DNA from 3 places in the Bacillus sp. NS1 genome. Region 2 is predicted to be linked to each of the others. Evidence: riboswitches for the same ligand, from Rfam matches in the RefSeq annotation. Region 2 holds a riboswitch; each other region holds the start of a gene.
The links. Region 2 has a riboswitch for S-adenosylmethionine ahead of metN (methionine ABC transporter ATP-binding protein MetN). Riboswitches for the same ligand answer to the same signal wherever they lie in the genome.
Positions count from the first base shown of each region.

Region 1: another riboswitch for S-adenosylmethionine. It lies ahead of metK (methionine adenosyltransferase); the one in region 2 lies ahead of metN (methionine ABC transporter ATP-binding protein MetN).
Region 3: another riboswitch for S-adenosylmethionine. It lies ahead of mtnK (S-methyl-5-thioribose kinase); the one in region 2 lies ahead of metN (methionine ABC transporter ATP-binding protein MetN).

Region 1 is NZ_JBZAZF010000003.1:41,890-52,284, reverse strand. Features, by position in the region: gene mnmL (tRNA modification radical SAM protein MnmL/YtqA) at 1-679, shown strand, start outside; gene mnmM (tRNA 5-(aminomethyl)-2-thiouridylate-methyltransferase MnmM) at 676-1,260, shown strand; gene tbcS (tetraprenyl-beta-curcumene synthase) at 1,250-2,353, opposite strand; gene ytpA (phospholipase YtpA) at 2,374-3,153, opposite strand; gene AC4CV5_RS10705 (gamma carbonic anhydrase) at 3,202-3,717, shown strand; gene alaP (alanine permease AlaP) at 3,974-5,365, opposite strand; gene asnB (asparagine synthase (glutamine-hydrolyzing)) at 5,501-7,399, opposite strand; gene metK (methionine adenosyltransferase) at 7,548-8,750, opposite strand; SAM riboswitch class I at 8,918-9,055, opposite strand; gene pckA (phosphoenolpyruvate carboxykinase (ATP)) at 9,253-10,395, shown strand, end outside.
Region 2 is NZ_JBZAZF010000001.1:905,413-915,807, forward strand. Features, by position in the region: gene AC4CV5_RS04525 (YusG family protein) at 1-185, shown strand, start outside; gene AC4CV5_RS04530 (toprim domain-containing protein) at 263-625, shown strand; gene AC4CV5_RS04535 (thioredoxin family protein) at 627-947, shown strand; gene AC4CV5_RS04540 (SCP2 sterol-binding domain-containing protein) at 1,053-1,397, shown strand; SAM riboswitch class I at 1,512-1,618, shown strand; gene metN (methionine ABC transporter ATP-binding protein MetN) at 1,726-2,751, shown strand; gene metP (methionine ABC transporter permease MetP) at 2,744-3,412, shown strand; gene metQ (methionine ABC transporter substrate-binding lipoprotein MetQ) at 3,426-4,250, shown strand; gene AC4CV5_RS04560 (carboxymuconolactone decarboxylase family protein) at 4,335-4,712, shown strand; gene AC4CV5_RS04565 (YuzK family famiily protein) at 4,905-5,042, shown strand; gene sufC (Fe-S cluster assembly ATPase SufC) at 5,236-6,021, shown strand; gene sufD (Fe-S cluster assembly protein SufD) at 6,039-7,352, shown strand; gene sufS (cysteine desulfurase SufS) at 7,352-8,572, shown strand; gene sufU (Fe-S cluster assembly sulfur transfer protein SufU) at 8,562-9,005, shown strand; gene sufB (Fe-S cluster assembly protein SufB) at 9,026-10,395, shown strand, end outside.
Region 3 is NZ_JBZAZF010000002.1:449,514-459,908, forward strand. Features, by position in the region: gene htpX (protease HtpX) at 1-512, shown strand, start outside; gene AC4CV5_RS07850 (TrkH family potassium uptake protein) at 687-2,036, shown strand; gene AC4CV5_RS07855 (protein YkzP) at 2,192-2,347, shown strand; gene AC4CV5_RS07860 (hypothetical protein) at 2,350-2,520, shown strand; gene AC4CV5_RS07865 (acyltransferase family protein) at 2,562-3,584, opposite strand; gene kinE (sporulation two-component system sensor histidine kinase KinE) at 3,836-6,052, shown strand; gene AC4CV5_RS07875 (methylated-DNA--[protein]-cysteine S-methyltransferase) at 6,049-6,546, shown strand; gene AC4CV5_RS07880 (hypothetical protein) at 6,636-6,761, shown strand; gene mtnA (S-methyl-5-thioribose-1-phosphate isomerase) at 6,794-7,855, opposite strand; gene mtnK (S-methyl-5-thioribose kinase) at 7,863-9,056, opposite strand; SAM riboswitch class I at 9,161-9,315, opposite strand; gene AC4CV5_RS07895 (carbon-nitrogen family hydrolase) at 9,399-10,178, opposite strand; gene mtnE (methionine-glutamine aminotransferase) at 10,273-10,395, shown strand, end outside.

The DNA of each region.
Region 1 (10,395 bases), on a different contig from region 2:
TCAGGCCTTCACCAATACACACGCGCCGGTTGAGGTGCTTCGTGAGAAGTTTGAATCTGTTCTCGCACTTGATGATGTGGTCGGCATTTCGATCGCCACACGCCCGGACTGTCTGCCTGATGATGTCGTGGACTACTTGGCAGAGCTGAATGACCGCACGTATTTGTGGGTGGAGCTTGGGCTTCAAACGGTTCATGAACGGACCGCTCTTCTGATCAACCGCGCACATGATTTTAACTGCTATGTGGAAGGCGTCAAAAAATTAAGAAAACACGGCATACGGGTCTGCTCACATATTATCAACGGACTGCCTTTGGAAGACCGGGACATGATGATGGAAACCGCAAAGGCTGTCGCAGATTTGGACGTCCAGGGCATTAAAATCCATCTTTTGCACCTATTGAAAGGCACGCCGATGGTCAAGCAATATGAAAAAGGAAAGCTGGAATTCCTTTCTCAAGATGAATATGTGCAGCTCGTTTGCGATCAGCTTGAGATCATTCCGCCGGAAATGATCGTCCACCGCATTACAGGTGACGGACCTATAGAATTGATGATCGGGCCGATGTGGAGCGTCAACAAATGGGAAGTGCTTGGCGCCATTAATAAAGAACTTGAAAATCGCGGCAGTTATCAAGGGAAGCTCTTTCAGCGGTTCGAGGAGGAATCAGCGCTATGATTTTGAAGAAAATTCTTCCTTACAGCAAAGAACTGCTGAAAATGGCCGCGGGAGAAGGAGATATCGTCATAGATGCAACGATGGGCAACGGGCACGATACGCAGTACTTAGCGGAGCTTGTCGGTGAAAACGGCCATGTGTACGCATTCGACATCCAAGAATCAGCCGTGGCCAATACGAAGGAACGGCTCGGTGAGACATATCAAGCGCGAACAACGTTATTTCACGAAAGCCATGACAAAATCGCTGAATCCCTTCCGCCGGAAACACACGGCAAAGTGGCGGCCGCTGTGTTTAACCTCGGCTATCTGCCGGGCGGGGACAAATCGATTACGACGAACGGCATTTCAACGATCAAAGCAATTGAACAGCTTCTCAGCATCATGAAAGATGAAGGCCTGATTGTTTTGGTCGTCTATCATGGCCACCCGGAAGGCAAAGCTGAAAAAAACGACGTGCTCGACTTTTGCCGGAGCTTGGACCAGCAAACAGCCCGCGTGTTAACATACGGATTTATCAACCAGCAAAATGACCCGCCATTTATTGTCGCCATCGAAAAAAAAGCTCAAATCAGCAAATGATTTGAGCTTTTTTCTTTGAGTTTTTCATCCAGGCCATTTTTTGAAATTTCCGGTAGGCTCTGCCGTTGATATAAAAGAAAAAGGAGGTTTTTCCGCTTGCTTTGATCAGCTTCTTCGCAAGCCGGCCCATCTCCTTTTGGCCCGCCACTTTATCATCTGACAAATAAACGCCAAGCAAGCCGCGATTGATTAAACGATGGAAGTTTTCATGCGGAATGCCTTGTAAATGTTCGTCTGCTTTTTGGATAAAATGTTCAAGCCGCTTCATCATTTCTTCATGCGACTCGTAATACGAGCAGAAATTCAAGTCCCCTTCCAGCAAGTCCTCCTCTTGATCAATTAAATAATCGAGCAGAATGTGAAGACCTTGTATGTAAGGAAAATAACTATTGCGGATTTTTTTAGCGGTATTTTCTGTGAAATCAGGCTGGAACGAATACGCAACAAGACAGAATATGCCTAACGTCGAGCCTGCACAGGCTGAAAATTCATACCATTCCATCTCAGGCAGCTCTGACTCATATTGAGTAAACCACTTCTCAAGCCGCGGAACACGCTCATGCTCAATGACGTGCTTATGCACCTGCAAATCGCAATAATAGCCGCACAGTTCAAGCAGATAAGGTTTAATCATGTCGTAGTGGTCAATTGAACCAAGAACACGCTGGCACGTTTTGACCAACTCATGCAAATACCCGCTGTCATCCTGTTCTTCTCTGAATTGATAATAATTTTGCGGTTCCGCCCCGACTGTCAGTGCGTCCTGCATTGAGGCGTGGAGCATCCGAAAATCTTGCGGGTCAAGTGAGGTGCTGCGGTCGCACAGATTGTCCAGATAATCACTGATCGTTTGATACGCGATGATAAACTCGACGCATTTCTGCTTTTGATTGCCTGACAACAAGGCCAGTATGCCGCCGCCTTCACAGTGGAATGTTTTGTCTCGTATACTTGCGGTTGCCTGTGCTTTTAATTCACTGTTATGAATTGATTCTGATTTTTGCTTCCATATGTCCAGCTCTTGATGAACGAGCGGAAAAATATCTCGATATACTTTTGCCATTAATCCAAAAGGATGTTCCGGTACTGTCAACACATGCACCCCCAATTAGTTCAAATATATTGATCAGTAAACGCTCTTGCTACTTTAAAGACATCTTCTCTTTCGGGTTCATTAAATATTTCATGATAAAGCCCTTCCCACTCTCTGTACGCTTTATTGTGGGAAGCTACACCATTAAACCACTTAGTGACCATCGTTTTGTCAACAAGCTTATCGTCACCGGCCTGCATCACAAAGAGCGGCACTCTCAAAAACGCATCTGTCGGCACCATCGCTGACTCAATTGTTTTTAACAGTTCTCTGTACCATCTGACAGATACTTTCCTGACATATAACGAGTCATTTTGGTCGGCCTCGATGACGTCTTCATTGCGCGTCGCCATATCAATTGATAATCCCGAATCAACCTTAAGCGACGGAGCGATGACATTCAGGCCTCGTGATGCAAGATCAAGCGCTTTATTCACTTTAATTTGCAGTCCCAGACACGGTGATGATAAAATAATTCCCGTAATACGGGGATTTCTTTGCTGTTTAAACCATTCAATCGCAACCAGGCCGCCCATGCTGTGACCGAGAAGAAAAACCGGCAGCTCAAAGGTTCGTGCTTTATCTATCCAAGTATCTACTTCATCAATGTATTCTTGAAATGAGCGAATATGACCTCTGGCCCTTGTGGTTGTCCCCTGACCCGGCAAGTCGCCCATGACAACGTGATAACCCGAAGATCTCCACATTTCAATCAGCCATTTATATCGTCCGTGATATTCACTTGCCCCGTGGATCATCACAATCACGGCAACAGGTCTGTCTGCTTTCCAGGTCCACATGCTCTTCACCTCATACGAAATTTAAATAGAGAAAGAAGGATGAATACTATGATCTACCCTTATAAGGAACACATGCCAGATATCCACCCAACAGCCTTTGTAGCTGATAATGCAACTATTACCGGTGATGTCGTTATCGGAGAACAGTCTAGCATTTGGTTTTCTGTTGTCATAAGGGGAGATGTCGCGCCGACTAGAATCGGAAACAGAGTCAATATTCAAGATCTAAGCTGCCTCCATCAAAGCCCGAACCGGACGCTTCTCATTGAAGATGACGCCACGATAGGCCATCAGGTTACACTTCATAGTGCTGTTATCCGCAAGAACGCCTTAATCGGCATGGGCTCAATCATCTTAGACGGAGCCGAGATTGGCGAAGGTGCCTTTATTGGCGCCGGCAGTCTTGTCCCGCCGGGAAAAATCATTCCGCCTGGCCATCTCGCTTTTGGCCGTCCTGCAAAAGTCATCCGCCCTTTGACCGAAGAAGACCGACAAGATATGCAAAGAATACGGTCGGAATATGTAGCAAAGGGCCAATATTATAAATCACTTCAAAAAACATAAGACCTGCTTCGTCTTACTTTACCATTTTTCAAATTATGTTTGAAAGCAATAACCTTTGTTTACCCGGACGTAATGACAGTTCGGGTTTTGGTTTCTCCATAAAACGTTCACATGGCATCAAACGTATGACTTTTATCTTATCATAAAACTTGATCCGCAACTGTAAGCTGCCTCTGCAAAAAACATATTCCTATTCTTTCCTTTTCTCTAGTTTCTATGACAACACACAAAAAGAGCTCGCTGGGAGCTCTTTTTGTTAGCTGATATTTCGTTCGCTGGCAGCAGCCGCATTTTTCTTATGAAAACCTTTTCCATAATACACGGCAAGCAAGATAAGAAACCAAATCGGTCCGATAATCACGGCTACTCTTGTATCGGGACTGTAAGCCATAAGAATAACGACAAATGCTAAAAATGCCAATGATACATAAGACGTAAACGGAAAGAAAGGCATTTTGTATTTTAAGTGTTTCTTTTCTTCCGGCCGCAAGCTTTTCCGGTATCTAATTTGAGAAAGCAAAATGATCGCCCACGTCCAAATCGCTCCGAATGTCGCAATACTTGTGACCCAAGTAAACACCTTTGCAGGTACAACATAGTTTAACAGCACTCCGACTAATAAAGCACCCGCTGAAGCCAGAACAGCTTTCCCCGGAATACCGCCTTTCGTCAGCTGCCCGTATGCTTGCGGCGCCTCACCCTGCTCCGCTAAATTAAACAGCATCCGCCCTGTGCTGAAAATGCCGCTGTTGCATGAAGACAGCGCGGCCGTTAAAACGACAAAGTTAATAATGCCTGCTGCCGATGGAATGCCCACCTTTTCAAATGTGAGGACAAATGGACTTCCTTGTGAGCCAATTTCCTGCCATGGGTAAATAGACATAATGACAAATAAAGCGCCTACATAAAAAATCAAAATACGCCAAAATACCGTATCAATTGCTTTGGCTAACGATTTTTGCGGGTTTTTCACCTCGCCAGCTGTCACCCCGATCATTTCAATCCCTAAATAGGCGAACATCACCATTTGAAGTGACAATAAGACCCCTTTTATTCCATGTGGAAAAAATCCTCCGTTGTTCCACAAGTTGCTGATTCCGGTTGCAATGCCTCCATTGCCGACCCCTGCGATGATCATCAATAAACCGACAGCAATCATAGATAAGATCGCGACAATTTTAATCAAAGCGAACCAAAATTCCAGCTCTCCGTAGGCTTTGACAGCCAAGAAATTAACACCCGTCATAATGACCAGCGCCGATAATGCCCAAATCCAGTTTGGCACGTCCGGAAACCAGTACCCCATATAAATCCCGACAGCAGTGATTTCAGCCATACAGGTTACAACCCATAAAAACCAGTAGTTCCATCCTGTTAAATAGCCTGCAAGCGGTCCCAAATAATCACGGGCATAGCGGCTGAAAGAGCCAGCGACCGGTTTTTGAATGGCCATTTCTCCAAGCGCTCTCATAATAAAAAACATGACCATGCCACTTATGGCATACGCTCCCAAAATACCCGGACCTGCTAATTGAATAGCTGATGCGGAGCCAAGGAACAATCCCACCCCTATGGCAGCTCCTAAAGACATTAAAGAAATATGCCTTTCTTCGAGTCCGCGGTGCAGCTCTTGTTTTTGTTTTTGCATGCTTTCTTCTCCCCTAGAAAAAAATATCAATAAATCATTTTTCTGAATTTTCCGTGTGGATTGGGTAAATCAATGTGATGGAGAAATAAAAGGATAATAACAAGGCTTTCGACGAATCGAAAGCCTTGTTGTCTGTTACACAAAGATGACTTCTTTAGGCTGATGGCTCAACTCTTCAGGCATATACCGTTTTTCGATATTGATGCTGTGCCAGATCATAAAGATCAGTACAGTCCAGATTTTACGGCTATTATCAGCCTTGTCCGCACAATGATCTTCAAGAAGCTGAAGGACATAATCCTTGTGGATATAAGCATCCGTTTGGCTTTCCTGGATAATGTTCCGCACCCATTCGTTCATTTCGTTTTTCAGCCAATGACGGATCGGTACAGGGAAACCAAGTTTTTTGCGGTTTAATACGTGCTCAGGCACAATTCCTTCAGCCGCTTTACGAAGAAGATACTTCGTCGTGCCGTTCTTCGTTTTCAGCTCATCAGGAATTTTTGAAGCGACGTCAAATACGACTTTATCCAAGAACGGCACACGCAGTTCCAAAGAATTGGCCATCGTCATTTTATCTGCTTTTAATAAAATATCCCCGCGCATCCAAGTGTGGATATCGACATATTGCATTTTGTTAATATCGCTGTATGAACTGCTTTCTGTAAAGTAAGTCTTTGTCACATCACGATATGAAAGGTTCGGATTATAATGCTTCAGCAGCTGCTTTTTAACAGATTCTTCAAAGATTTTCGCGTTACCGATATAACGATCTTGGAGCGGAGTACAGCCGCGCTCAAGCAGGCTCTTTCCTCTCATACCTTCAGGCATAACAGCCGCAACGTGCAGAAGCATCTTTTTCAGGCCTGACGGAATGCGTTCAAACGGTTTAAGCGAAAGCGGCTCACGGTAAATGTTATATCCGCCGAAGAGCTCATCCGCACCTTCACCTGATAAAGCAACCGTTACATGTTTTTTCGCTTCTTTTGCAACAAAGTACAACGGAATCGCTGCCGGATCAGCAAGCGGGTCATCAAAATGCCATACAATCTTCGGAAGCTCGTTCATGTATTCTTCAGGCGAAATGACTTTGCTGATATTTTCAATGCCAAGTGCCGCTGCAGTTTCTTTCGCTACATCGACTTCACTGAAGCCCTGCTGTTCAAATCCGACAGAGAATGTTTTTAAGCTTGGATGAAATTCCTTCGCAACGGATACAATAAAAGAAGAATCAATTCCGCCAGATAGGAATGAACCGACAGGAACGTCACTTCTCATATGAACGTTTACAGAGTCATAGATCGCGTCTCTGACTTCTTTTACAAGCTTATCTTCTTCAGTCTGAACTGGCTTAAAGTTCGCTTTAAAATACGTTTTGAATGTGATATCGCCATCCGGGCGGATTGTGAACTGTGAACCCGGCTCTACTTTTTTCACATTATCATCGAGCGTGCTTGGTTCAGGAACGAATTGGAAAGACATGTACTGCTGCAATGCTTCTTTATCTATTTCAATATCATTCTGAGCAACCATTAAACTTTTTCTCTCTGAGGCAAAATAAACCTGATCATTGATCGTTGTGTAGTACAACGGTTTAATACCGAATGGATCTCTTGCTCCATAAAGCACATGATCGTTTTTATTCCAAATCAGAAAGGCAAACATACCGCGCAGTTTGGACGCAGCTTCTTCTTTATAGTGACGGTAAGTCGCAAGAAGAACCTCTGTGTCCGAATCCGTGTTGAATGTATACCCCTTTGCTTCAAGTTCTTCTCTCAATTCAATATAGTTATAGATTTCTCCGTTAAAGATAATCCAATATGTTTCATCTTCATATGATAAAGGCTGTCCGCCATTTTCTACATCAATAATGCTGAGCCGTCTGAAACCGAATCCAACGTGCTCATCATGGAAATATCCATCACTGTCAGGACCGCGGTGAACGATCATTTGGTTCATTTGTTTGATTAGTTCTTCTTGATCAGCGGTTTGAGCTAACGGATGCTTGTTAAAAACCCCGACAAATCCACACATAGTATTGCCTCCATAATTAAAATTGTCATCATTGAACCCCTATTTATAGACGCTGTGAATAGTATTTGGTTTCACGGTTATGTAAAAAAATAAACATGAATACAACGTAAAAAAGGGAAAGCCGCTTAACCAGTAAGCGGCTATAAAATTATTCTCCTAACGCTTCTTCACGCAGCTTCTCTGCTTTGTCTGTACGCTCCCACGGAAGATCAACATCGTGGCGTCCAAAGTGGCCGTACGCAGCAGTTTGTTTATAAATCGGACGGCGTAAATCAAGCATTTTGATAATGCCGGCAGGTCGTAAATCAAAGTTATTGCGAACAACTTCAATCAATTTTTCCTCAGAAGCTTTTCCGGAACCGAATGTGTTGATTGAGATTGACACAGGCTGTGCAACACCGATCGCGTAAGCAAGCTGTACTTCGCAAGAATCAGCAAGCTCAGCCGCAACGATGTTTTTCGCAACGTATCTCGCTGCATAAGCCGCAGAACGGTCTACCTTCGTTGCATCCTTACCTGAGAACGCGCCTCCGCCGTGGCGTGCATAGCCGCCGTACGTATCAACAATGATTTTGCGTCCTGTAAGTCCCGCATCCCCTTGAGGGCCTCCGATAACGAAACGTCCTGTAGGGTTGATGAAATATTTTGTTTCTTCATCAATCAGCTCTTCAGGAACAACCGGATTGATAACATGTTCTTTAATGTTGCGCTGGATTTGCTCAAGCGTAATTTCAGGGTGATGCTGAGTTGAAATAACAATCGCGTCAATGCGGACAGGTTTGTTATTTTCATCGTACTCAACTGTTACCTGTGTTTTGCCGTCAGGACGAAGGTACGGAAGAATATCTTCTTTACGGACTTCACTCAGGCGGCGGGCCAATTTATGAGCAAGTGAAATTGGAAGAGGCATAAGCTCTTTTGTTTCGTTGCACGCGTAACCGAACATTAAACCTTGGTCACCCGCACCGATCGCTTCAATTTCTTCATCGCTCATTGTGCCTTCACGGGCTTCAAGCGCCTGGTCTACACCCATTGCGATATCAGCAGACTGCTCGTCAATTGATGTTAAAACTGCACAAGTTTCCGCATCAAATCCGTATTTCGCACGTGTGTATCCGATTTCTTTAATGGTTTGACGAACCGTTTTCGGAATGTCAACATACGTAGATGTTGTGATCTCTCCGCTGACAAGAACCAAACCAGTTGTCACAGACGTTTCACAAGCAACACGCGCGTTAGGGTCTTTCTTTAAAATTTCATCTAAAATGCTGTCAGAAATCTGGTCACAGATTTTATCCGGATGCCCCTCCGTAACAGATTCTGATGTAAATAAACGACGATTTTTACTCATGATTTGCTTCCTCCTGCACAAGGCCTCCCGAAAGACCTTGTATATATGATACGGAACTCGCTCCCTCTTATACAATGTAACGTTATATTAGAGAATGTTAATTGGCATATTTATGAAATAAAAAAACCTTTTCCATCGAGGAAAGGGTTTGGTCTTTGTGCCTTTCACTCTTATCGCTCAAGGAATCATACAACCTTGCAACAGGTTAGCACCTTGGTTGTCTCACACAGTTGAACATAATAATAACAGAGAAACCGGTTGCTGGGCTTCATAGGGCCTGTCCCTCCGCCAGCTCGGGATAAGAGTATCCGCTCAATGAAATATCTTATCGTAAAAGGGTTTGCAATGTCAATATGATTCAGAAGAAATAGGCACCTATATTGAGAGAAAACATTGGAAAACGCACACACAAAAAACGTTAAATAGTATAGACTATTTGAAAATATATGTTATACTAATTCACAATTAGCAAAACACAAAAAACGATAAAGGAAGGTTTCATATGAACTCAGTTGATTTAACCGCTGATCTACAAGCCTTATTAACAAGCCCAAATGTGCGTCATAATTTATCAGCAGCACAGCTTACAGAAAAAGTACTATCCCGGAACGAAGGCATTTTAACTTCCACAGGCGCTGTTCGGGCGACAACAGGCGCTTATACAGGACGCTCGCCTAAAGACAAATTTATCGTGAAGGAAGAAAGCACGAAAAATAAGATCGATTGGGGTACGGTGAATCAGCCAATTTCAGAAGAAGCATTTGAGCGGCTGTACACGAAAGTTGTCAGCTATCTGAAACAGCGAGATGAGCTGTTTGTATTCGAAGGATTTGCCGGAGCAGATGAAAAATACAGGCTGCCCATCACCGTCGTAAATGAGTTCGCATGGCACAATTTATTCGCCAGACAGCTGTTTATCCGACCGGAGGGCAATGATAAGAAAACAGTTGAACAACCGTTTACCATTCTTTCTGCTCCGCATTTCAAAGCGGATCCAAAAACAGACGGCACACATTCTGAAACCTTTATTATTGTCTCTTTTGAAAAGCGGACGATTTTAATCGGCGGAACAGAGTATGCTGGAGAAATGAAGAAATCGATTTTCTCCATTATGAATTTCCTGCTCCCTGAAAGAGATATTCTATCCATGCACTGCTCTGCCAATGTCGGTGAAAAAGGCGATGTCGCCCTTTTCTTCGGATTGTCCGGAACAGGCAAGACCACCCTTTCAGCCGATGCTGACCGCAAACTGATCGGTGATGATGAACACGGCTGGTCTGACACAGGCGTCTTTAATATTGAAGGCGGATGCTACGCCAAGTGCATTCATTTAAGCGAAGAAAAGGAGCCTCAGATCTTTAACGCGATCCGCTTCGGGTCTGTTCTTGAAAATGTTGTTGTTGATGATGATACACGCGAAGCCAATTATGATGATTCCTTCTATACCGAAAACACGCGGGCGGCTTACCCGATTCATATGATTGACAACATCGTGACACCAAGCATGGCAGGCCACCCTTCAGCAATTGTATTTTTGACGGCTGATGCATTCGGAGTCCTGCCGCCGATCAGCAAACTGACGAAGGAACAGGCGATGTACCATTTCTTAAGCGGTTATACGAGCAAACTTGCTGGAACCGAACGC
Region 2 (10,395 bases):
TTCAAAATGGCCGGCTCTCGTTATATCATGAAAATGAGATGATTGGCCAAATGACAAGCATGAATGAATATGAGCTTAAGTCCGGTTATTCCTTTGAAAATGAGAAATTTTATAAGACAGCTGATGTGGTCTCAGGAAACGACGAAAAATATGTGGATTGTGACTACGAAAACGGCTGGTGTTAATGTTGGCGGTGAATTTCACTGCCTTCTTTTACAATCTGAACGTTTCAAATATGACGCGGCAGGTGAAGAAGATGAAGATGGATGAGCTGGAAAAGGTTATGATTGTTGAAGGGAAAACAGATAAAGAGAAAATCGAAAGCGTCCTGAATGAACCAGTGCGCATTATCTGCACAAACGGAACAATCAGCCAGCTGAAGCTTGAGGAATTGGCTGACGAGCTTTACGATAAAGACGTCTATATATTAGTTGATGCTGATGAATCAGGCGAGAAATTAAGAAAACAGCTGAAAAGAGAATTTAACGAAGCCTGCCATCTACATATCGACAGAGCCTATAAGGAAGTGGCGGCTGCGCCCAGGCACCATGTCGCCTCTGTATTGCTGCGCGCGAATTTGAATGTCCATACTATTTTTCTTGAAAGAAAATCCCGAGGTGTATAGCATGAAAGAACTCCAAGAACATGAACTTGAGCACATTGCAGATGATGTGTATCTCCTTTACTTATATACTCCGTTTTGCGGCACCTGCCAGCTTGCAAGCAAAATGCTGACAGTGGTGAAAGAAATGCTGCCTGATGTCGCCTTCTATAAAAACAATGTCAATTACTCTCCGACATTCGCAAAAGCGTATCAAATTGAAAGCGTCCCTTGTTTTCTGCTGTTTAAAGGCGGAAAAGTGGTCGAAAGAGGATATGCGTTTCATTCGGTTTCTTATTTATATGAGCTGATCAAACAAAAATCATCTTCCGCATCCCATTTATGACATATTTCTCGGCACATTCCAATGAAATTGTCGTTCGTTTTATAAAGGGGTTCTTGCGCCAAAAAGAGAAGTGTATGTATGACCAACAAATAGGAGGTTGTACATATGGAGAAAGCGGAAGTTTTAGAAGATGAGTATCAGCATCTGTTTTTAAAACCCCTTTTGAACGCTTCAACATTGCTCATTACCTTCCAAGGAGAAACAGAAGCCTTAACCGTCTCAATAAACGAACAGGGAGAAATGAAGAAAATTTCTCCGCCCCAAACGTCCAACCTGACCTTTTACGGAAACCAAACAGAAATCATTCATTTATTGCACGGAGATATTTCCCTTCAGCACCTGATTCAGAGCGGAAGCCTGAAAGTGAAGGGGTCATTCAGAGCCCTGTTAAAACTAGAAGCTATACTCTGGCTGACGAATGGGTTTTTTCAGAGAATTTTAAAGAATTAAAAAATAGGAAATTATTATAATAGTAAAAGTTGACATCATTTATTTTATTGACATTTAATCATTCGCCATGCTATTCTACATTAAGAATTTCCGGACGAAAAAGACTATATATTTCTCTTATCAAGAGAGGTGGAGGGAAGTGCCCTATGAAGCCCGGCAACCATCAACGCTGTTGAAATGGTGCCAATTCACACGAAGCGTTCAGCTTTGAAAGATGAGAGAAAGGCCATTTTATATAAGCCTTTCTGCTCAAGTGTGCAGAAAGGCTTTTCTTTTGCAGAAAAAACCCGGAAGATTTCTTAGAATAGTGTTAAGGCAGGTGATTGCTTTGATCAATCTTCAAGATGTTTCAAAAGTTTATAAGTCGAAACACGGAGATGTCAATGCTGTCCAAAATGTCTCGCTTTCCATCAAAAAAGGTGAGATTTTTGGAATTATAGGATATAGCGGAGCTGGTAAAAGTTCCTTAATCCGTCTGCTGAACGGCCTTGAGAAACCAACCTCAGGAACCGTGGAAGTGGCGGGAACCAAGATTAATGAAGTAAACGGACGCGCCTTAAGAAATGCACGCCATGAAATCAGCATGATTTTCCAGCATTTCAATTTGCTTTGGTCGCGCACCGTTAGAGACAATATCATGTTTCCTTTAGAAATTGCCGGGGTGAAAAAGAGTGAACGGATCAAGCGCGCCGATGAACTGATTAAACTGGTCGGATTAGAAGGAAAAGAAAAATCTTATCCGTCTCAGCTGAGCGGCGGGCAAAAGCAGCGTGTTGGAATCGCCAGAGCGCTTGCAAACAATCCGAAGGTTCTCCTTTGTGATGAAGCGACATCAGCATTAGATCCGCAAACAACAGATTCAATTTTGGATCTATTGTCCGATATTAATGAAAGACTCGGTTTGACGATTGTGCTGATCACGCACGAAATGCATGTCATCCGCAAAATCTGCAACAGAGTCGCTGTTATGGAAAACGGAAAGGTTGTGGAAGAAGGCGAAGTTCTCGATGTCTTCAAAAATCCGAAGGAAGACATGACAAAACGATTTGTTCAGCAGGTGACAGAGCCGGAAGAAACGAAAGAAACGCTTCAGCACCTTCTTGATGAAACAGGATCAGGAAAAATGGTTCAGCTCACATTTGTCGGTGATTCAGCTGAGCAGCCTCTGATTACAGAAATGATCAGAAACTTCAATGTCAGCGTCAATATTCTGCAAGGGAAAATCTCGCAGACTAAGGATGGAGCTTACGGTTCACTGTTCATCCATATTGATGGAGCCGAAGAAGAAGTGCAAAACGTGATCCGGTTCATTAATGACAAACAGGTGAAAGCAGAGGTGATCACGAATGTTTGAAAAATACTTCCCGAACGTTGATTTAACTGAGTTATGGAATGCGACATATGAAACACTTTATATGACGCTGATCTCTTTACTGTTTGCTTTTGTCATCGGGGTGATCCTCGGCTTGCTGCTTTTCCTGACAAGCAAAGGGAGCCTTTGGCAGAATAAAGCGGTCAACTCTGTGATTGCAGCCGTTGTCAACATATTCAGATCAATTCCGTTCCTTATTTTAATTATTTTACTCTTAGGGTTTACGAAGTTCTTAGTCGGCACGATCTTAGGGCCAAACGCCGCATTGCCGGCGCTGGTGATCGGCTCGGCACCGTTTTACGCGCGCCTTGCTGAAATCGCATTGCGCGAGGTTGACAAAGGTGTTATTGAAGCCGCTAAATCAATGGGCGCCAAAACGTCTACGATTATTTTCAAAGTGCTGCTTCCGGAGTCTATGCCGGCCCTTATTTCTGGCATCACGGTTACAGCCATTGCTTTGATCGGCTCAACGGCAATTGCCGGAGCCATCGGTTCAGGCGGCCTTGGAAACCTTGCGTACGTAGAAGGATATCAGTCTAATAATGCTGATGTTACCTTCGTTGCAACTGTATTTATTTTAATCATCGTCTTTATTATTCAAATCATCGGTGATTTAATAACAAATATTATAGATAAACGATAAGGGAGGATTTACATTGAAAAAGCTATTTTTGGGTGCATTACTGCTTGTATTTGCAGGGGTTATGGCTGCCTGCGGATCAAATAACGGCGCTGAATCCGGCAAGAAAGAAATTGTGATTGCAGCGACAAAAACACCGCATGCGGAAATTTTAAAAGAAGCTGAACCATTATTGAAAGAAAAAGGCTACACGCTGAAAGTGAAAGTGCTTAGTGATTACAAGATGTACAACAAAGCTTTAGCTGATAAAGAAGTGGATGCGAACTACTTCCAGCACATTCCTTACCTTGAGCAAGAAATGAAAGAAAACACAGATTACAAGCTTGTGAATGCCGGAGCTGTTCACTTAGAGCCATTCGGTATTTACTCTAAAAAATACAAATCGCTGAAAGACCTTCCAAACGGTGCGACAATTATCCTGACAAACAATGTCGCTGAACAAGGCCGTATGCTTGCAATGCTTGAAAACGCAGGATTAATCACACTTGATTCTAAAGTGGAAACAGTTGACGCAACATTGAAGGACATTAAGAAAAACCCGAAAAACCTTGAATTCAAAAAAGTAGCGCCTGAATTAACGGCAAAAGCATATGATAACAAAGAAGGAGACGCGGTCTTCATCAATGTAAACTATGCGATCCAAAATAAATTAAATCCTAAAAAAGACGCGATTGAAGTAGAATCAACGAAAAACAACCCATACGCTAACATCATTGCAGTAAGAAAAGGCGAAGAAGATTCAGCAAAAATCAAAGCGCTGATGGAAGTTCTTCATTCTAAAGAGATCAAAGACTTCATCGAGAAAAAATACGACGGAGCTGTGCTTCCTGTATCTGAATAAGACTGAAACCCCGGATGAGAAATCCGGGGTTTTTTTCGGGTATTTTCATAAAAGCTGTTCATAATAAAAAGGAATGTTAAACAGATGGAGGGATCTTCTTTGAATCAAGACAGAGGAAGCATGCAGGACGCGCTAAAACAGTATAAATTAGGTTTAGGCACATTTGAACAAAAGATGCCGCTGATGGGAAGAAAGTTTAACGAGTTTACTGAACAATGCTTTGCCGGCAATTCTCTGACTGAAAGAGAAAAACAGCTGATCGCCCTCGGAATCGCCATCAATGCACAGGATGAATATTGCATGATCTATCACACAAAAGGCTGTCTTGATGAGGGAGCGACAGAAGAAAACATTCTCGAAGCAGTCAGTGTGGCAGCGGCATTTGGAGGCGGCGCGGCTCTCAGCCAAGGCGTGACAGTTGTCCAGCAGTGCATCGAGGAATTTGGAAACACCACGCATTAAGAGAAGGAATATTCCGAAAAACAATTCTCATTTGATCTAAAAGGATGCTTTCGTCTCATCTGCCGTTATTTCAAGCCATATCCTTTTTGCGGCATCCATCGCAAGGCTGATACAATAGAAGCAAATATATGAAGGGATTGATTCATTATTTGCAACAGCCAGGATAGACTGAACCTCGATTATACGTCTGAAATGGAAAAAGCGATGCAGCTGTCTCACGGAATTGGATACGAGGAGTACGGACGCCGGCTGGAAACAAGAATGAAAGTAGAGCGGCAGAGAGAGCTTGATTATGAAAAGAGCAAGCGGATTTCTGCGGGAGCTTATTGAGAAAATCAATCTTTTAAAAAAGGGTGGGAATCCACTCTTTTTCTTTTTCAATCGCTTTAATAAAGTGCTGATCTTTGTTAAACTTGAGGAATGTGCAAGGCATGATAAAAAGTTGTATTTACTTTTCATTTGTTATAAAATTAGAATGAGAATAAAATGAGAATAATGATTATATATTTTTGGAGGTATAGATATGGCTGCTTCAACATTAACGATCAAAGATCTTCACGTTGAAATCGAAGGGAAAGAGATCTTAAAGGGTGTAAACCTTGAAATAAAAGGCGGAGAGTTCCACGCTGTAATGGGACCGAACGGAACTGGTAAATCCACTTTATCAGCTGCTATTATGGGGCATCCTAAATATGAAGTAACAAAAGGCAGCATCACGCTTGACGGCAAAGATGTACTGGAGATGGAAGTGGACGAGCGTGCGCAGGCAGGTTTATTCCTTGCGATGCAGTACCCAAGTGAAATCAGCGGTGTGACAAACGCCGACTTCCTTCGTTCAGCAATCAACGCGCGCAGGGAAGAAGGCGATGAAATTTCTCTTATGAAATTCATCCGCAAAATGGACGAAAACATGGAGTTCCTTGAAATGGACCCTGAAATGGCTCAGCGCTACCTTAACGAAGGCTTCTCAGGCGGGGAGAAAAAACGCAACGAAATCCTTCAATTAATGATGATTGAACCGAAAATCGCCATCCTTGATGAAATCGACTCAGGTCTTGATATTGATGCACTGAAAGTTGTATCTAAAGGGATCAACAAAATGCGCAGCGAAAACTTCGGCTGCCTGATGATCACTCACTATCAGCGCCTGTTAAACTACATCACTCCAGATGTTGTTCACGTTATGATGCAAGGCCGCGTTGTAAAATCCGGCGGTGCAGAGCTTGCACAGCGTCTTGAAGCAGAAGGTTATGACTGGATCAAACAAGAACTTGGCATTGAAGACGAAACTGTAGACCAAGAAGCGTAAGCGTTAGGGGGATTAACATGACACTAGGTACAAAACTATCCGTAGATCAGGAGTATCTCAAAAGCTTTTCCGAGAAGCATCAAGAACCTGCCTGGCTGAAAGACCTGCGCTTACAGGCTCTTGAACAAGCTGAGGATCTGCCGATGCCGAAGCCTGACAAAACAAAAATCACAAACTGGAACTTCACGAGTTTCGCGAAGCATACAGTAGATACTGAACCGCTTTCTTCATTAGAAGATTTAACTGATGAAGTAAAAGCGCTGATCGATGTTGAAAACGAAGATAAAACATTATATGTACAGCGTGACCAGACGCCGGCATACCTATCTCTTTCTCAAGAATTGAAAGATAAAGGCGTCATCTTCACTGATATTCTGACTGCTGCACGCGAGCACAGCGACTTGGTGGAGAAATACTTTATGAAGGACGGCGTGAAGGTTGATGAGCATAAATTAACTGCTCTTCACGCAGCTCTTGTTAACGGAGGAGCATTCCTTTATGTTCCGAAAAATGTTCAGGTGGAGACGCCGGTTCAGGCTGTTTATGTCCACGAAAGCAATGATACGGCTCTCTTCAACCACGTGCTGATTGTGGCTGAAGACCACAGTTCTGTAACGTATGTTGAAAACTACATCAGTACTGTAAACCCGAAAGACGCTGTCTTCAATATTATCAGTGAGGTCATCACAGGTGATAATGCCAGCGTGACATACGGTGCGGTGGATAATCTGTCTAGCGGTGTGACAACATATGTTAACCGCCGCGGTGCTGCTCGCGGACGCGACAGCAAAATTGAGTGGGCTCTGGGCCTGATGAACGACGGCGACACGATTTCCGAAAACACAACAAACCTTTACGGTGACGGCACATACGGCGATACGAAAACGGTTGTTGTCGGAAGAGGAGAGCAAACAGAGAACTTTACAACACAAATCATCCATTTCGGTAAAGCTTCAGAAGGTTATATCTTGAAGCACGGTGTGATGAAGGATTCCGCTTCTTCTATCTTTAATGGAATCGGCAAAATCGAACATGGCGCTTCTAAAGCGAATGCGGAGCAAGAATCACGTGTGCTGATGCTCAGTGAAAAAGCACGCGGCGACGCAAACCCTATTCTTTTAATTGACGAAGACGATGTAACTGCAGGACATGCGGCATCTGTCGGCCGTGTGGACCCTATTCAGCTTTACTACCTGATGAGCCGCGGAATTGCGAAAGAAGAAGCAGAACGCTTAGTCATCTACGGATTCCTTGCACCGGTAGTAAACGAACTTCCGATTGAAGGCGTTAAGAAACAATTAGTTTCTGTTATCGAAAGGAAAGTGAAGTAATGAATATCACGGATATTCGTGAACAGTTCCCGATCCTTCATCAGCAAGTGAACGGACATGATCTCGTTTATCTCGACAGCGCGGCGACTTCTCAGAAGCCGCGTGCTGTCATTGAAACACTGGATAAGTATTATAACCAATACAATTCCAATGTTCACCGGGGCGTCCATACACTTGGAACCAGAGCGACAGACGGTTATGAAGGAGCGCGTGAAAAAGTCCGCAAGTTTATTAACGCGAAGTCAATGGCTGAGATTATTTTCACAAAAGGCACGACCACATCACTGAATATGGTGGCGTTAAGCTATGCGCGCGCCAACCTGAAACCGGGTGATGAAGTGGTCATCACCTACATGGAGCATCATGCGAATATCATTCCGTGGCAGCAGGCTGTCAAAGCGACTGGCGCCACATTAAAATATATTCCGCTGCAGGAAGACGGAACGATTTCTTTAGAAGACGTCAGAGAAACGGTCACAAGCAACACAAAAATTGTTGCAGTGTCTCATGTATCTAACGTTCTCGGCACGATCAACCCGATTAAAGACATGGCGAAAATTGCCCATGATAATGGGGCTGTTATTGTGGTGGACGGTGCACAAAGCACGCCTCACATGAAAATTGATGTGCAGGATCTCGATTGCGACTTCTTTGCGCTTTCTTCCCATAAAATGTGCGGCCCTACCGGTGTTGGTGTGCTGTACGGAAAGAAAGCCCTGCTGGAAAACATGGAGCCTGCCGAATTCGGCGGTGAAATGATCGACTTTGTCGGGCTTTATGAATCAACTTGGAAAGAGCTTCCGTGGAAATTCGAAGCGGGTACGCCGATTATTGCAGGAGCAATCGGTCTCGGTGCCGCAATTGATTTTCTCGAAGAGATCGGTCTTGATGAAATCTCCCGCCACGAGCACAAGCTTGCAGCTTATGCACTTGAACGCTTCCGCCAGCTTGACGGCGTAACTGTTTACGGACCGCAAGAGCGTGCCGGACTTGTCACATTTAATCTCGATGATGTTCATCCTCACGATGTGGCAACCGTACTTGATGCGGAAGGGATCGCTGTCAGAGCCGGCCACCATTGCGCGCAGCCGCTGATGAAATGGCTGGATGTAACTGCTACTGCAAGAGCAAGCTTTTATCTGTATAATACAGAGGAAGAGATTGATAAGCTTGTGGAAGCTCTTCAAAAGACAAAGGAGTATTTTACAAATGTCTTTTAATGCAAACTTAGATACATTGTACAGACAGGTGATTATGGATCATTACAAAAACCCGCGCAACAAAGGGGTTTTGAATGACAGCATCGTCGTGGATATGAACAATCCGACATGCGGCGACCGAATCAGACTGACAATGAAGCTTGACGGAGACATCGTGGAAGATGCGAAATTTGAAGGGGAAGGCTGTTCCATTTCAATGGCATCCGCTTCGATGATGACTCAGGCGATTAAAGGGAAAGATATTGAAACAGCCCTTTCCATGTCTAAGATTTTCTCGGATATGATGCAAGGGAAAGAATATGATGATTCTATAGATCTCGGGGATATTGAAGCCCTTCAAGGCGTTTCGAAATTCCCGGCCCGTATCAAATGTGCAACCCTGTCATGGAAAGCACTTGAAAAAGGAGTCGCAAAAGAAGAAGGCGGCAATTAAAAGGATTGGAGTGAAAATGGATGGCTAAAAAAATGCCTGATATTGGTGAATACAAGTATGGTTTTCACGACAAGGACGTTTCCATTTTCCGTTCAGAGCGCGGATTGACAAAAGAAATCGTAGAAGAAATTTCTCGCATGAAAGAAGAGCCTCAATGGATGCTTGATTTCCGCTTGAAATCACTCGAGCATTTCTACAACATGCCGATGCCTCAATGGGGCGGAGATTTAAACTCACTGAACTTTGACGAAATTACGTACTACGTAAAACCGTCTGAGCGTTCAGAGCGTTCTTGGGATGAAGTTCCTGACGAAATTAAGCAAACATTCGACAAGCTCGGTATTCCTGAAGCTGAACAAAAATACCTTGCGGGTGTTTCTGCTCAGTACGAATCTGAGGTTGTATACCACAACATGAAAGAAGATCTTGAAGCGCAAGGCATCGTCTTTAAAGACACTGACAGCGCGTTGAAAGAAAATGAAGATATCTTCCGTGAGCACTGGGCAAAAGTGATCCCGCCGACTGATAACAAGTTTGCGGCGCTTAACTCAGCTGTTTGGTCCGGCGGATCTTTCATCTATGTGCCTAAAGGCGTGAAGGTTGAAACACCGCTTCAAGCTTACTTCCGTATCAACTCTGAAAACATGGGTCAGTTCGAACGTACGCTGATCATCGTTGACGAAGAAGCGAGCGTTCATTATGTTGAAGGCTGTACTGCCCCTGTTTACACAACAAACTCACTTCACAGTGCGGTTGTTGAGATTATCGTGAAAAAAGGCGGCTACTGCCGTTATACAACGATCCAAAACTGGGCGAACAACGTTTACAACCTAGTAACGAAGCGTACAGTTTGTGAAGAAAACGCAACAATGGAATGGATCGACGGCAACATCGGTTCTAAACTGACAATGAAATATCCGGCTTGTATCCTTAAAGGCGAAGGCGCGCGCGGTATGACGCTTTCTATCGCTCTTGCGGGTAAAGGCCAGCATCAGGATGCGGGTGCGAAAATGATTCACCTTGCACCAAACACATCATCCACAATCGTGTCAAAATCGATTTCAAAACAAGGCGGAAAAGTAACGTACCGCGGAATCGTCCACTTCGGACGCAAAGCGGAAGGCGCCCGCTCTAACATCGAGTGCGATACGCTCATTATGGATAACAAATCAACTTCAGACACAATTCCTTACAATGAAATCTTAAATGATAACATTTCATTGGAGCATGAAGCGAAAGTGTCTAAAGTATCTGAAGAGCAGCTCTTCTACTTGATGAGCCGCGGTATTTCCGAAGAAGAAGCGACTGAAATGATCGTAATGGGCTTCATCGAGCCATTCACAAAAGAGCTTCCAATGGAATACGCAGTTGAAATGAACCGTTTGATTAA
Region 3 (10,395 bases), on a different contig from region 2:
AACGCCGTTCCCTTGTGGCAGTGTCGTCAGGGCTGCTGGAGCAAATGGATGATGCCGCAGTTGAAGGTGTGCTTGCCCACGAGGTCGCGCATATCGCTAATGGTGATATGGTAACAATGACGCTCTTGCAAGGTATCGTCAATACCTTTGTCGTCTTTTTATCGCGTATCGCAGCATGGATTGCGAGCCGCTTCGTCAAGGAAGACCTTGCGCCGATCGTTCATTTTATTGCAATGATTGTCTTTCAAATTGTCTTTTCCATTCTTGGCAGCCTGGTCGTGTTTGCGTACTCACGCCATCGCGAATTCCATGCTGACAGGGGAGGGGCGGATCTTGCCGGCAAGGATAAGATGATTCATGCCCTTCGGACGCTTAAGAGCTATTCTTCCCGCATTATGGAAGACGATCAGACAGCTGTTCAAACATTAAAGATTAATGGCAAGAAGCGCTCTTCGCTTTTCTCTACTCACCCTGACTTAGATGAGCGAATCAGACGGTTAGAAGCTAAATAATACAAACACATTGTTCCTCTGAGAGAATCCCTCAGAGGTTTTTTATTGTATCCTTTGACTAAAATAATAAAAAAATAAGCAAGTTAAGAAAATGTTTCGTAAAAGCCTTTTAAAATGGGTCCAATATCTTTAGAATAATTACCGTACTTAAAAAGAGAGGCAGAAGGATTTTACATGAAATTAAAGTTTGGAAAATTGATACAGGCATTGTCGCCGGCCCAGCTGATTGCTGTATATTATTTTCTTGCGGTGACGGTGGCAGTTATTTTATTAAGTCTTCCTGTGGCCCATAAACAAGGAGCAGAATGGTCTTTTATCGATGCCCTGTTTACAGCAGTCAGTGCCGTTAGTGTGACTGGGCTTTCTGTTGTAAATACTGCTGAGACATTTAATACAACAGGAATTGTTATTCTCGCGTTTGTTCTGCAGTTTGGCGGAATTGGCATTATGACATTAGGCACTTCAGTTTGGCTCCTAATGGGCAAAAGAATAGGTTTAAAAGAACGGAAATTAATGATGATCGATCAAAATCAATCACAATTTTCTGGGATCGTGAATCTCATGAAACAGATTCTCTTTCTCATATTATGGATTGAGTTCTTTGGCGGCATGATTCTTGGGACTTATTTTTTAACCTACTACGATTCCATTCAAGAGGCTTACTTACATGGTTTTTTTGCGAGTGTCAGTGCAACCACAAATGCCGGTTTTGATATAACAGGAAGCTCTCTGGTTCCATTTCGGCATGATTATTTTGTGCAATTTATTACACTGTTATTGATTGTTTTCGGAGCCATCGGTTTTCCTGTTTTAGTGGAAGTGAAAGATTTTTTGTTTTCTAAAAACCGAAGATATCCGTTTAGTTTATTTACAAAAATTACAACCATTATGTTTGGCTTACTTGTTTTGTTTGGCTCTATAGGGATCTATGTGCTTGAAGCAAATCATTTATTTGCAGGTAAATCGTGGCATGATATTTTATTCCTTTCTCTATTCCAATCAACCACAACAAGGAGCGGGGGGCTTGCCACGATTGATATAAGCCAGCTGACTGACCCCACTCTGCTTTTTATGAGTGCGCTGATGTTTATCGGAGCGTCGCCAAGTTCAGTAGGGGGAGGCATACGGACAACGACTTTCGCCCTGAACCTTCTTGCGCTGTTTCATTTTGCCCGCGGCAATAAGTCAGTCAAGGTATTCAAAAGGGAGCTGCATCACGCTGATCTCATGAAGTCGCTTGTTGTCACAATGATGGCGATTCTGCTCGTTTTTGGCTCGACACTCATTCTTACGATTACAGAAAAGCATTCTCTGCTGGAGCTGTTGTTTGAAGTGTGCTCAGCGTTCGGTACAACCGGTCTGTCACTGGGAATTACCGCTGATTTAAGCAACGTTGGAAAATGCGTCATTATGATTGTCATGTTTATCGGGCGAATCGGTATCCTGACCTTCCTGTATCTGATTGGAAGAAAAGAAATTGAAGCGAATTATCATTATCCGAAGGAAAGAGTGATTATCGGATAGAAAAAACACCGCATGTTTTGCGGTGTTTTTTGATTGCCAAAAAAAAGATGTGTGGCAACATTTCAGTTGGAGAACCTAACATCAACAGGTGCAGTTTAACGCCCTGCATCTTTAAGCGAAATAAAATGTCTGAAAAATTGGCGAGGAGGATTCGTATGAAGCGAAAAGCTGAAGTGAATGAAGCCATTAAAAATAACAATACACCTACTGAGAGCATGGACCCAAATTCTTATAAGACACAGTATCATGACGACCCGAATTTTAGGGGAGCAAACCGCAATTCCAAACAGGGTCAGCAAGGAGGCATGTGATTTTGAAGAAAAATCGTCATAGCAGAGATATGCAAAATCATAAAAAGCCTATGAATAAGAAAGTGCTGGAGGAAGAATTTTCAAGTGAACTTGGAGATTACAATGCCGGCAAGATCATCGAGACGCTAGAAGCCACAAAGCCTGAAAAGAAAAAAAAGAAAAAACAAAAATAAAAAAAGACCTCTTAGGCGGGGTCCCGCTTAAGAGGTCTTTTCTATTTTAAATAAGCATTTTTGCCCGTTCCTCTGACAAATTGCAATAGGCTGGTCATTCTCAGCTCAATGAAGGGCTGAGCAACTGTCTTAACAAAATTGCTGGAGAGTACTGATGTCAGGGTTGCTGTTAAAAGTAAGAGAATTGCTAAGCTCTGATAGTCAGTAAGCGAATCCTCAAGCCCGACCTGTCTCAGCGTTTTAATAATAAACCCATGAAGCAAATACACATAAAATGTCCGGGTTCCCCATTTCGTAAAGAAAAACCGTTTTTGCGGAACGAGCGCTAAAAAGCTGAAGGTTGCCGCAAAGGCGAGTACATACCAGCCGATTCGGGAAAGTCCGCTCGCCAAGGTAACGTCTCCAAATGAAGAATACGGTTTTGAGCCGAACAGAAAAGAATAGTCAAAGTCGATTCCCCAGCAGATGACGAATACGGCGGCAAGCACCCCGAGCGCGATTTGTTTGCCTCGTTTTGATCTCAATAAATCAAAATGATGTTTATTTAAATAAAACCCGACAAGGAACATTGGTAAGAATACAAATGTCCGCGACAGGCTCAGCGTGCTGCTGACAAAGTCTAAATAGCCGATCAGTACGGCAATTCCGCAGCTTACAAACAGCGCCCACAGCTTTGATAGCTTTGAAAAAGGATAAAGCAGTAGGTTCCAAAAAAATAAGCTTACGAGAAACCATAATGACCATTGCGGATCAATCGGATTCACATTTGCCATGCTTTCGTCTTGCATAATGTAATAAAAGACGGAATAGATGATTTGGAAAATCAAATACGGAATAATAAGCTTGACCGCCAGCTTTTTCACATATCCCGAGCGTTTAAAGCCTTTTGCAAAATAACCGGATACGAGAATAAAGGCAGGCATGTGAAATGTGTAAATGAACTTGTAGAGGTAGAGCATAAAGTTGTTATCATTAATAAAGGAACGAAGAATATGACCGAATACAACAAGGAATATCAATAAGAATTTTGCATTATCGAAATAACTGTCTCGCGATTTACTCATAGCATCACCTTCTCTTTAATCAGTCACTAAGAGATTATTCCCTGCTGGTATATATTTTAAAATAAAAGATGAAAAAGGATTGAAAAAACGGCTGATTGTTAGGACGATGTAAAGTGGCGGTAAGGATCGTAGAAAATGTCTTCGTTATGTAATCGCGCTGAAATTTTCTGAAATTTATAGGGCAAATGAAGGAAGTTCCCGCATTTTGTAGAAATATTGAGGGATAGGTTTTGAAGAAGGAGTGTACACGCATGGAAACTCTTGGTGTCCAGACAAATTCGGAGCTGCGGGAAGAACTGAAGCGTCTCAAAGAAGAAAATGCCCGGCTGAAAAAGGAATTGAATCAGCATCAAGTGATTGTTAACAATACGCTCGATGCTATTTTTATATGTGATAATGAAATGCGAATCGTTCAGGCGAATGAAGCAACAGAGAGGATGCTTCAGGTTGATTCGGAAGATTTGAAAAAGCGTTCTGTTTTGGATTTTTTGTTTTCAATCCCAAAGGATGAACTGAATCATGCCGTAAAAAAGTTTTTTAAAAAAGGTTTCCTGTGGAAGGAGGTCCCGATCAAGCTTGATGGCGGGGCGACAAAATACATAGAGTTTCTGGCCAAAAGAGGGATAGGCGAGGATTTCTTTTTTGTTGTCATGAGGGACATATCTTCAAAGAAGATTCTGGAGCGGGAATTCTCTATGAATGAACAGCTTTTTAAGGACTTGTTTGACAGAGCTGTTGACGGAATCGTCCTTTTTGATAAAGATGGCGGTTTTATTGATGCCAATTTGTCCTTCTGCAAAAGCTTTGAAATCAATCAAAATGAGCTGTCTCATTTATCGTTGTATGAGTTCATAGACAGCGGCTCACGAAAAGACTTCGACAATATATGGAAGGCGCTCAACCGCAAGGGAAAAGCGAAGGGGGAGCTGCCCGTCAAGCTTCGTTCAGGTGTTCAAAAGCTATTTGAATTCACGATTACATCAAACATCATCAGCGGGTTTTATATGTCCATTATGAGGGATATCACAGAGAAGCGGTCTATGGAGCTGCAGCTCTTTAAAAGTGAGGAGCGCTTTAGAGAAATATTTGAAAATGCGATGGACGCCATCATCATCTGGTCGAATGACGGAAGAATCGTGAAGGCGAATCAATCAGCCTGTAAAATCTTTGAGCTGCCGATGAATCTGCTGTTGAAACGAAGGCTGTGTGATTTTCTCGTTGACTCACAGCAGAAATATAGCATAACGAAAAGGAAATACGCAAAGTACGGAGAGATCAGAGAAGAGCTGCTGTTTCAAATGGGGAACGGGCAGTTCAAAGAACTTGAATTTACCTCAAAGCGGACAATACTAGAGAATCAGCACTTGACGATTTTAAGAAACGTCAGCGACAGAAAGCGGATGGAAAAGGAGCTGCGGGAAAGTGAGCTGAAATTCAGAAAAGTGTTCAATGGCTCAATGGACGGCAATGTATTGTTCGACAATCAATATAGGATCATCGACGCCAACCCGTTAGCAAGCCATATTTTAGGCCTGTCACATGAAGAGATTAAACAGCATAGCTTGTTAGATATTATTTCATCGTATGAAATAGAAAATCTTGCATCACCGGCAAGACAGATTAATTTTGATGAAATGGACAACGAAATTCCATTTTTGCTGAGCAGCAGTGACAACAGAAAACTTGAATTCTCATTTAAACGAAATATTATTCAAAATATGAACCTGGCTATCTTTAAAGACGTAACAGAGCGAAAAGAACTGGAGGAACGCCTGCGCAAGTCAGATACCCTTCATGTTGTCGGCGAACTTGCTGCCGGCATCGCTCATGAAATCAGAAATCCGATGACAGCTCTTAAAGGCTTCATTCAGCTCCTGAAGGGAAGTGTGGAGGGAGACTACGCCCTTTACTTCAACGTGATCACCTCAGAACTAAAGCGCATCGAATCCATCATCACCGAATTCTTGATTTTAGCCAAGCCCCAGGCCATTATGTATGAAGAAAAACATGTTACCCAAATTATGAGAGACACTATAGACCTTCTGAACGCACAAGCCAATCTAAGCAATGTACAAATGCATCTTGATTTAATGGACGACATTCCCCCGATCTACTGTGAGCCGAATCAGCTGAAACAGGTATTTATCAATATATTAAAAAACGCCATCGAAGTGATGCCTGACGGCGGAAACATTTTTGTGACGATAAGGACATTGGATCAAGATCATGTTCTCATCTCCTTAAAAGACGAGGGAATCGGAATGACAGAAGATAAATTAAAGCGCCTTGGTGAACCGTTTTATACGACGAAGGAACGGGGAACTGGACTTGGGCTTATGGTAAGCTATAAAATTATTGAAGAACATCAAGGCGAAATTCTGGTAGAAAGTGAAGAAGGGAAGGGCACCGTTTTCCACCTTACACTTCCCGTCAGACAGAATGCTGAAGAAAGAAGGATTGATGAATGAACTACTACGCGACAGCCGAAACACCGCTCGGGGAACTCATAATTGCCGAAGAAGATGGCCAAATCACCCGACTATTTCTCAGTCAGGAAGATTGGATGGATTGGAAAGAAACCGTTCAGCATACAGAGCACAAGGAAACACCTTATCTGGCAGAAGCGAAAAAACAGCTTCATGAATATTTCGCCGGCGAAAGAAAGACCTTCTCACTGCCGCTGAGCCAAAAGGGCACTCCTTTTCAGCAAAAAGTGTGGGAGGCGCTCGCGATGATACCATACGGAGAATCCCGAAGCTATGCTGACATCGCCGCTGCGGTCGGCAGTCCGAAAGCGGTGCGCGCAGTCGGACAGGCTAATAAACGAAACGACCTGCCGATTTTTGTCCCGTGCCACAGAGTGATCGGCAAAAACAGTGCGTTAACAGGATACGCCGGGAGCAAAACCGATATCAAAGCATTTTTGCTGAACATCGAGCAAATCTCCTATAAAGAAAAATAAAACATATGGCACGTTCCCTTTTTTTACGGCCGACATATCATTTTATTAAGTGAAAAAAGTTGGTCTGATGAAAAAGGAGGACAAAGCAATTGAAGCCGAGCCGCTCTGAGAAAATTGCCGTTTTTGCCAAACTGTTTGTGAAACTGCATATCTTATCAAGCGCTCAAAAAGATGAAATCATCAATATCAATAAAAACAAACAAAAAAACCGCTGACTCGGCCCGTCATGAGCAAAGTCCAGCGGTTTTTAATGAACCTTTTCGCCTCTAAACAGCTGTTCAATTTCTTCTTCATAGTTACCGGTCATAATCCCTTTTTCTGTGATGATTCCTGAAATGAGATCATGGGGTGTAATGTCAAAAGCGGGATTAAAGACAGGCACATCGGATGGAGCGGTCCGGACTCCGGAAATCTGCCTTACTTCCTCAGGATCCCGTTCCTCTATCGGGATATCAGCGCCGCACTTCACTTTTGGATCAAATGTAGATAAAGGTGCCGCGACAAAAAACGGAATATCAAAGGCATTTGCTAAAATCGCGAGACCGTATGTTCCGATTTTATTTGCCGTATCACCGTTCTTTGCAATTCGATCAGCTCCAACGATGACAGCAGAAATTTGTTTTTCCCTCATCGTATGGGCAGCCATGCTGTCTGTGATCAGAGTGACATCAATGCCTCCCTGCATCAGCTCCCACGCAGTCAGGCGCGAACCTTGAAGGACAGGCCTTGTTTCACAGGCATAAATATGCAGTCCCAAATCCTTTTGTTTGGCCAAGTAAAATGGAGCGAGGGCCGTTCCATAGCGGCTTGTCGCGATAGAGCCGGCATTGCAGATCGTCATAATCCGGTCGCCTTTTTTGAAAAGCTGCAGGGCGTTTTGACCGATCATCCGGCACGTTTCCTCATCCTCGACCTGAATCTGAATCGCTTCATGGACAAGGTTTGTTTTTGCTTCATTTACTGAAATAGCGTTTTCGATCGAATGACTCAGTCTCTGAAGTGCCCAAGATAAATTAATGGCGGTAGGCCGTGAGCTGTTTAAATATTGTTTGATATCTTCCAGTCTGCTGCGGAATTCCGTGACATCATCTGTTTCTATGTCTTTTGCAGCAAGCGCAAGTCCGAAGGCAGCCGTAATGCCGATGGCCGGGGCGCCTCTTACCTTGAGCGTGACAATCGCGTCAAATACATCCTCTTTCGTCGTCAGCTCCACATACTCGGTCACGTCAGGAAGCTTTTGCTGATTTAAAATGGTAATAGCTGTTTCTTTCCATTCAACAGAACGAGGAACAGCAAATGAATGGGTCATGAATGGATCATTCCTTTACAAGTAACTTAAATAATTCAATAACATCCGTTATCGTTTTGAAGTCCGAACGTTTTTCAATAAAGGCTGTGCCGGTTTCGAGCGCCAGCCGTTTTCTGATGATTCGTTTATCAAACGGCACGATCGTATCCAGATCAGCCACATGGGCAAGGCCGATCGTGCGGCGTATGAGCTCGCAGCCCGCAAATCCGATCGTCTCTTCAAAAATATGACTGAGCGTATCAGTAAGATAACCGTCGATTTTGGCGTAAACATCAAGACTGTCCTTTTCCCAGGCTTCAGTGAATGTCTCTTGAAATGTTTCCCAGACCTGCTTGACATGCTGGTATAACGGCTCTCTGTCATCACCGTCACGGCCGAGTGCGTTCAAAAATAAGTTGGCGATAAATTGGCCTACATCAAAGCCGATCGGTCCGTAAAAAGCAAATTCAGGATCAATCACCTTTGTTTCATGTTCGCTTGCAAAAATGCTCCCTGTATGCAAATCACCATGAATCAGCGTTTCTGCCGATGTTAAAAATGACTTTTTCAGCTTAGCGGCTTCGATTTTAACGTTGTCATTATTCCAAAGCTTCTCGACAAAAGGACGAAGCTCTTCTTCAAAATCATTTGTGTCATGGTCAAAGAAAGGATCTGTAAAGACAAGTCTTTCCGTTATGTCGCACAGCTCCGGGTTTGTAAACTGTTTAACAAGCTGTTTTTTCACCTTAGGTTCAAGCGCGTAATCAGATGAATAAAAAAGGGTCTTTCCTAAAAACTCACCGATGTGCTGTGACAGATGCGGATAATGTTCACCCTCAATGAGTCCTTTTCTTGCGATTTTCAGATGAGAGAGGTCCTCCATGACGGTAACCGCCATTTCTGTATCAGAATAAAACACTCTTGGAACCAGATGAGGGACATGCTCACCCTGCCGGATGAGAGCGCTGCTTTCGATTCTTGCGCGATCGATTGTCAGCGGCCAGCTTTCTCCGACGACTTTTGCATAAGGAACCGCCTGTTTAATGATCAAAGCTCTGTCATGTTCTTGATCATAAATATGAAAAACGTAATTTAAGTTGCCGTCGCCGATTTCCTGGCATGTCAGTGTGCTTTTGCTTGGAAATAAGCCAAGCTTTACCGCAAGTGCCACAGCGGAGCTTTCATTTAACGTTTCGTATAAAGGTGTTTTTGTGACTGCCATTGTCATAACCTCCAATTATGTAATCTCTTGATATGTTTGCAGCTGATTGGCCGTAAAAAAGCCTCCTTCTCAGAGAGAAAGAGGCTTAACATGTATGTCCGCCTCTCTTATCTCTCAGATCAGATCTGATGGAATTAGCACCGTGCCTTAGAGACGAGTGTCTCGGCGCGAAAAAGATGCGCCCCATTTCACAATGGAATTACGGTCGGTTGCTGTTGGGGTCAAAAGGCCAAATCCCTCGCCCAACTCTCGATAAGAGAATATATTCATTTGTTAAACAATTCTAATTTATCAGTTGATGAACATAGTAACAGGTGTTTTGTTAAGTTGTCAATAAATTTTTTAATATAAATCTTTTCTGATATCATCGAAAACAGGAATGCTTTCTCGCACCTTAACGCTTTCCTGAAGGTCGATTTCAGCTCGGACAATGCCTTCTTCCCGTCCGCCTTCAGCAAGTACACGCCCCCATGGATCAATAATCAGGCTATGCCCGGCAAATTCATTATCTGGATTTGAACCGGTACAATTGCATGCAGCGACAAAGCATTGATTTTCAATGGCCCGGGCAATTAGCAGGCTTTTCCAATGATCAAGGCGGGGAAGCGGCCATTCTGCAGAAATAAACAGCACGTTGGCACCTTTTGTTGTATGTTTTCTGATCCACTCCGGAAAACGGATATCGTAACAGATCAGTCCTGAGCTTTTGACGCCATCAAGCTCAAAGTATCCGTCTTCGGAACCGGCTGATAAATACACATGCTCATCCATCAGCTGAAAAAGGTGGGCTTTTCTGTACTCTTTAACGATTTGTCCTTCCTTATCCGCGATGTACATTGTATTATAAACATCAGAATCATTTCTGACAGCGACCGATCCGGCGACAATATGAACGCCATGTTTTTTTGCTGTTTTCTTCAGCCAGCTCTGAGCAAAACGCCCGTCTTCATCAGCGAGCTCATCAAGGTTGGCCAGGTCATATCCGGTCGTCCATAATTCAGGAAGAACAAGAACATCAGCATGCTTGCTTTCTTTTTCGATCAAAAATTCAGCCTTTTTGATATTTTCCGAACGTTTACCATATGAAATATCAAATTGAAGACAAGATATCGTCCATTTCATCTTTTTATCACTCCAAATTTTTCTTTACTTTTTTCATTTAACCATATATGATGATGGACTATCATTTCAAGATTTTTTTAGAAGGTGAGAATAGATGAAATTTGAACAGTCTCATGTATTGAAGGAATTGCCTAAACAATTCTTCGCTTCTCTGGTGCAGAAAGTGAACCAAAAGCTCGCAGAAGGGCATGACGTCATCAACCTCGGACAGGGAAAT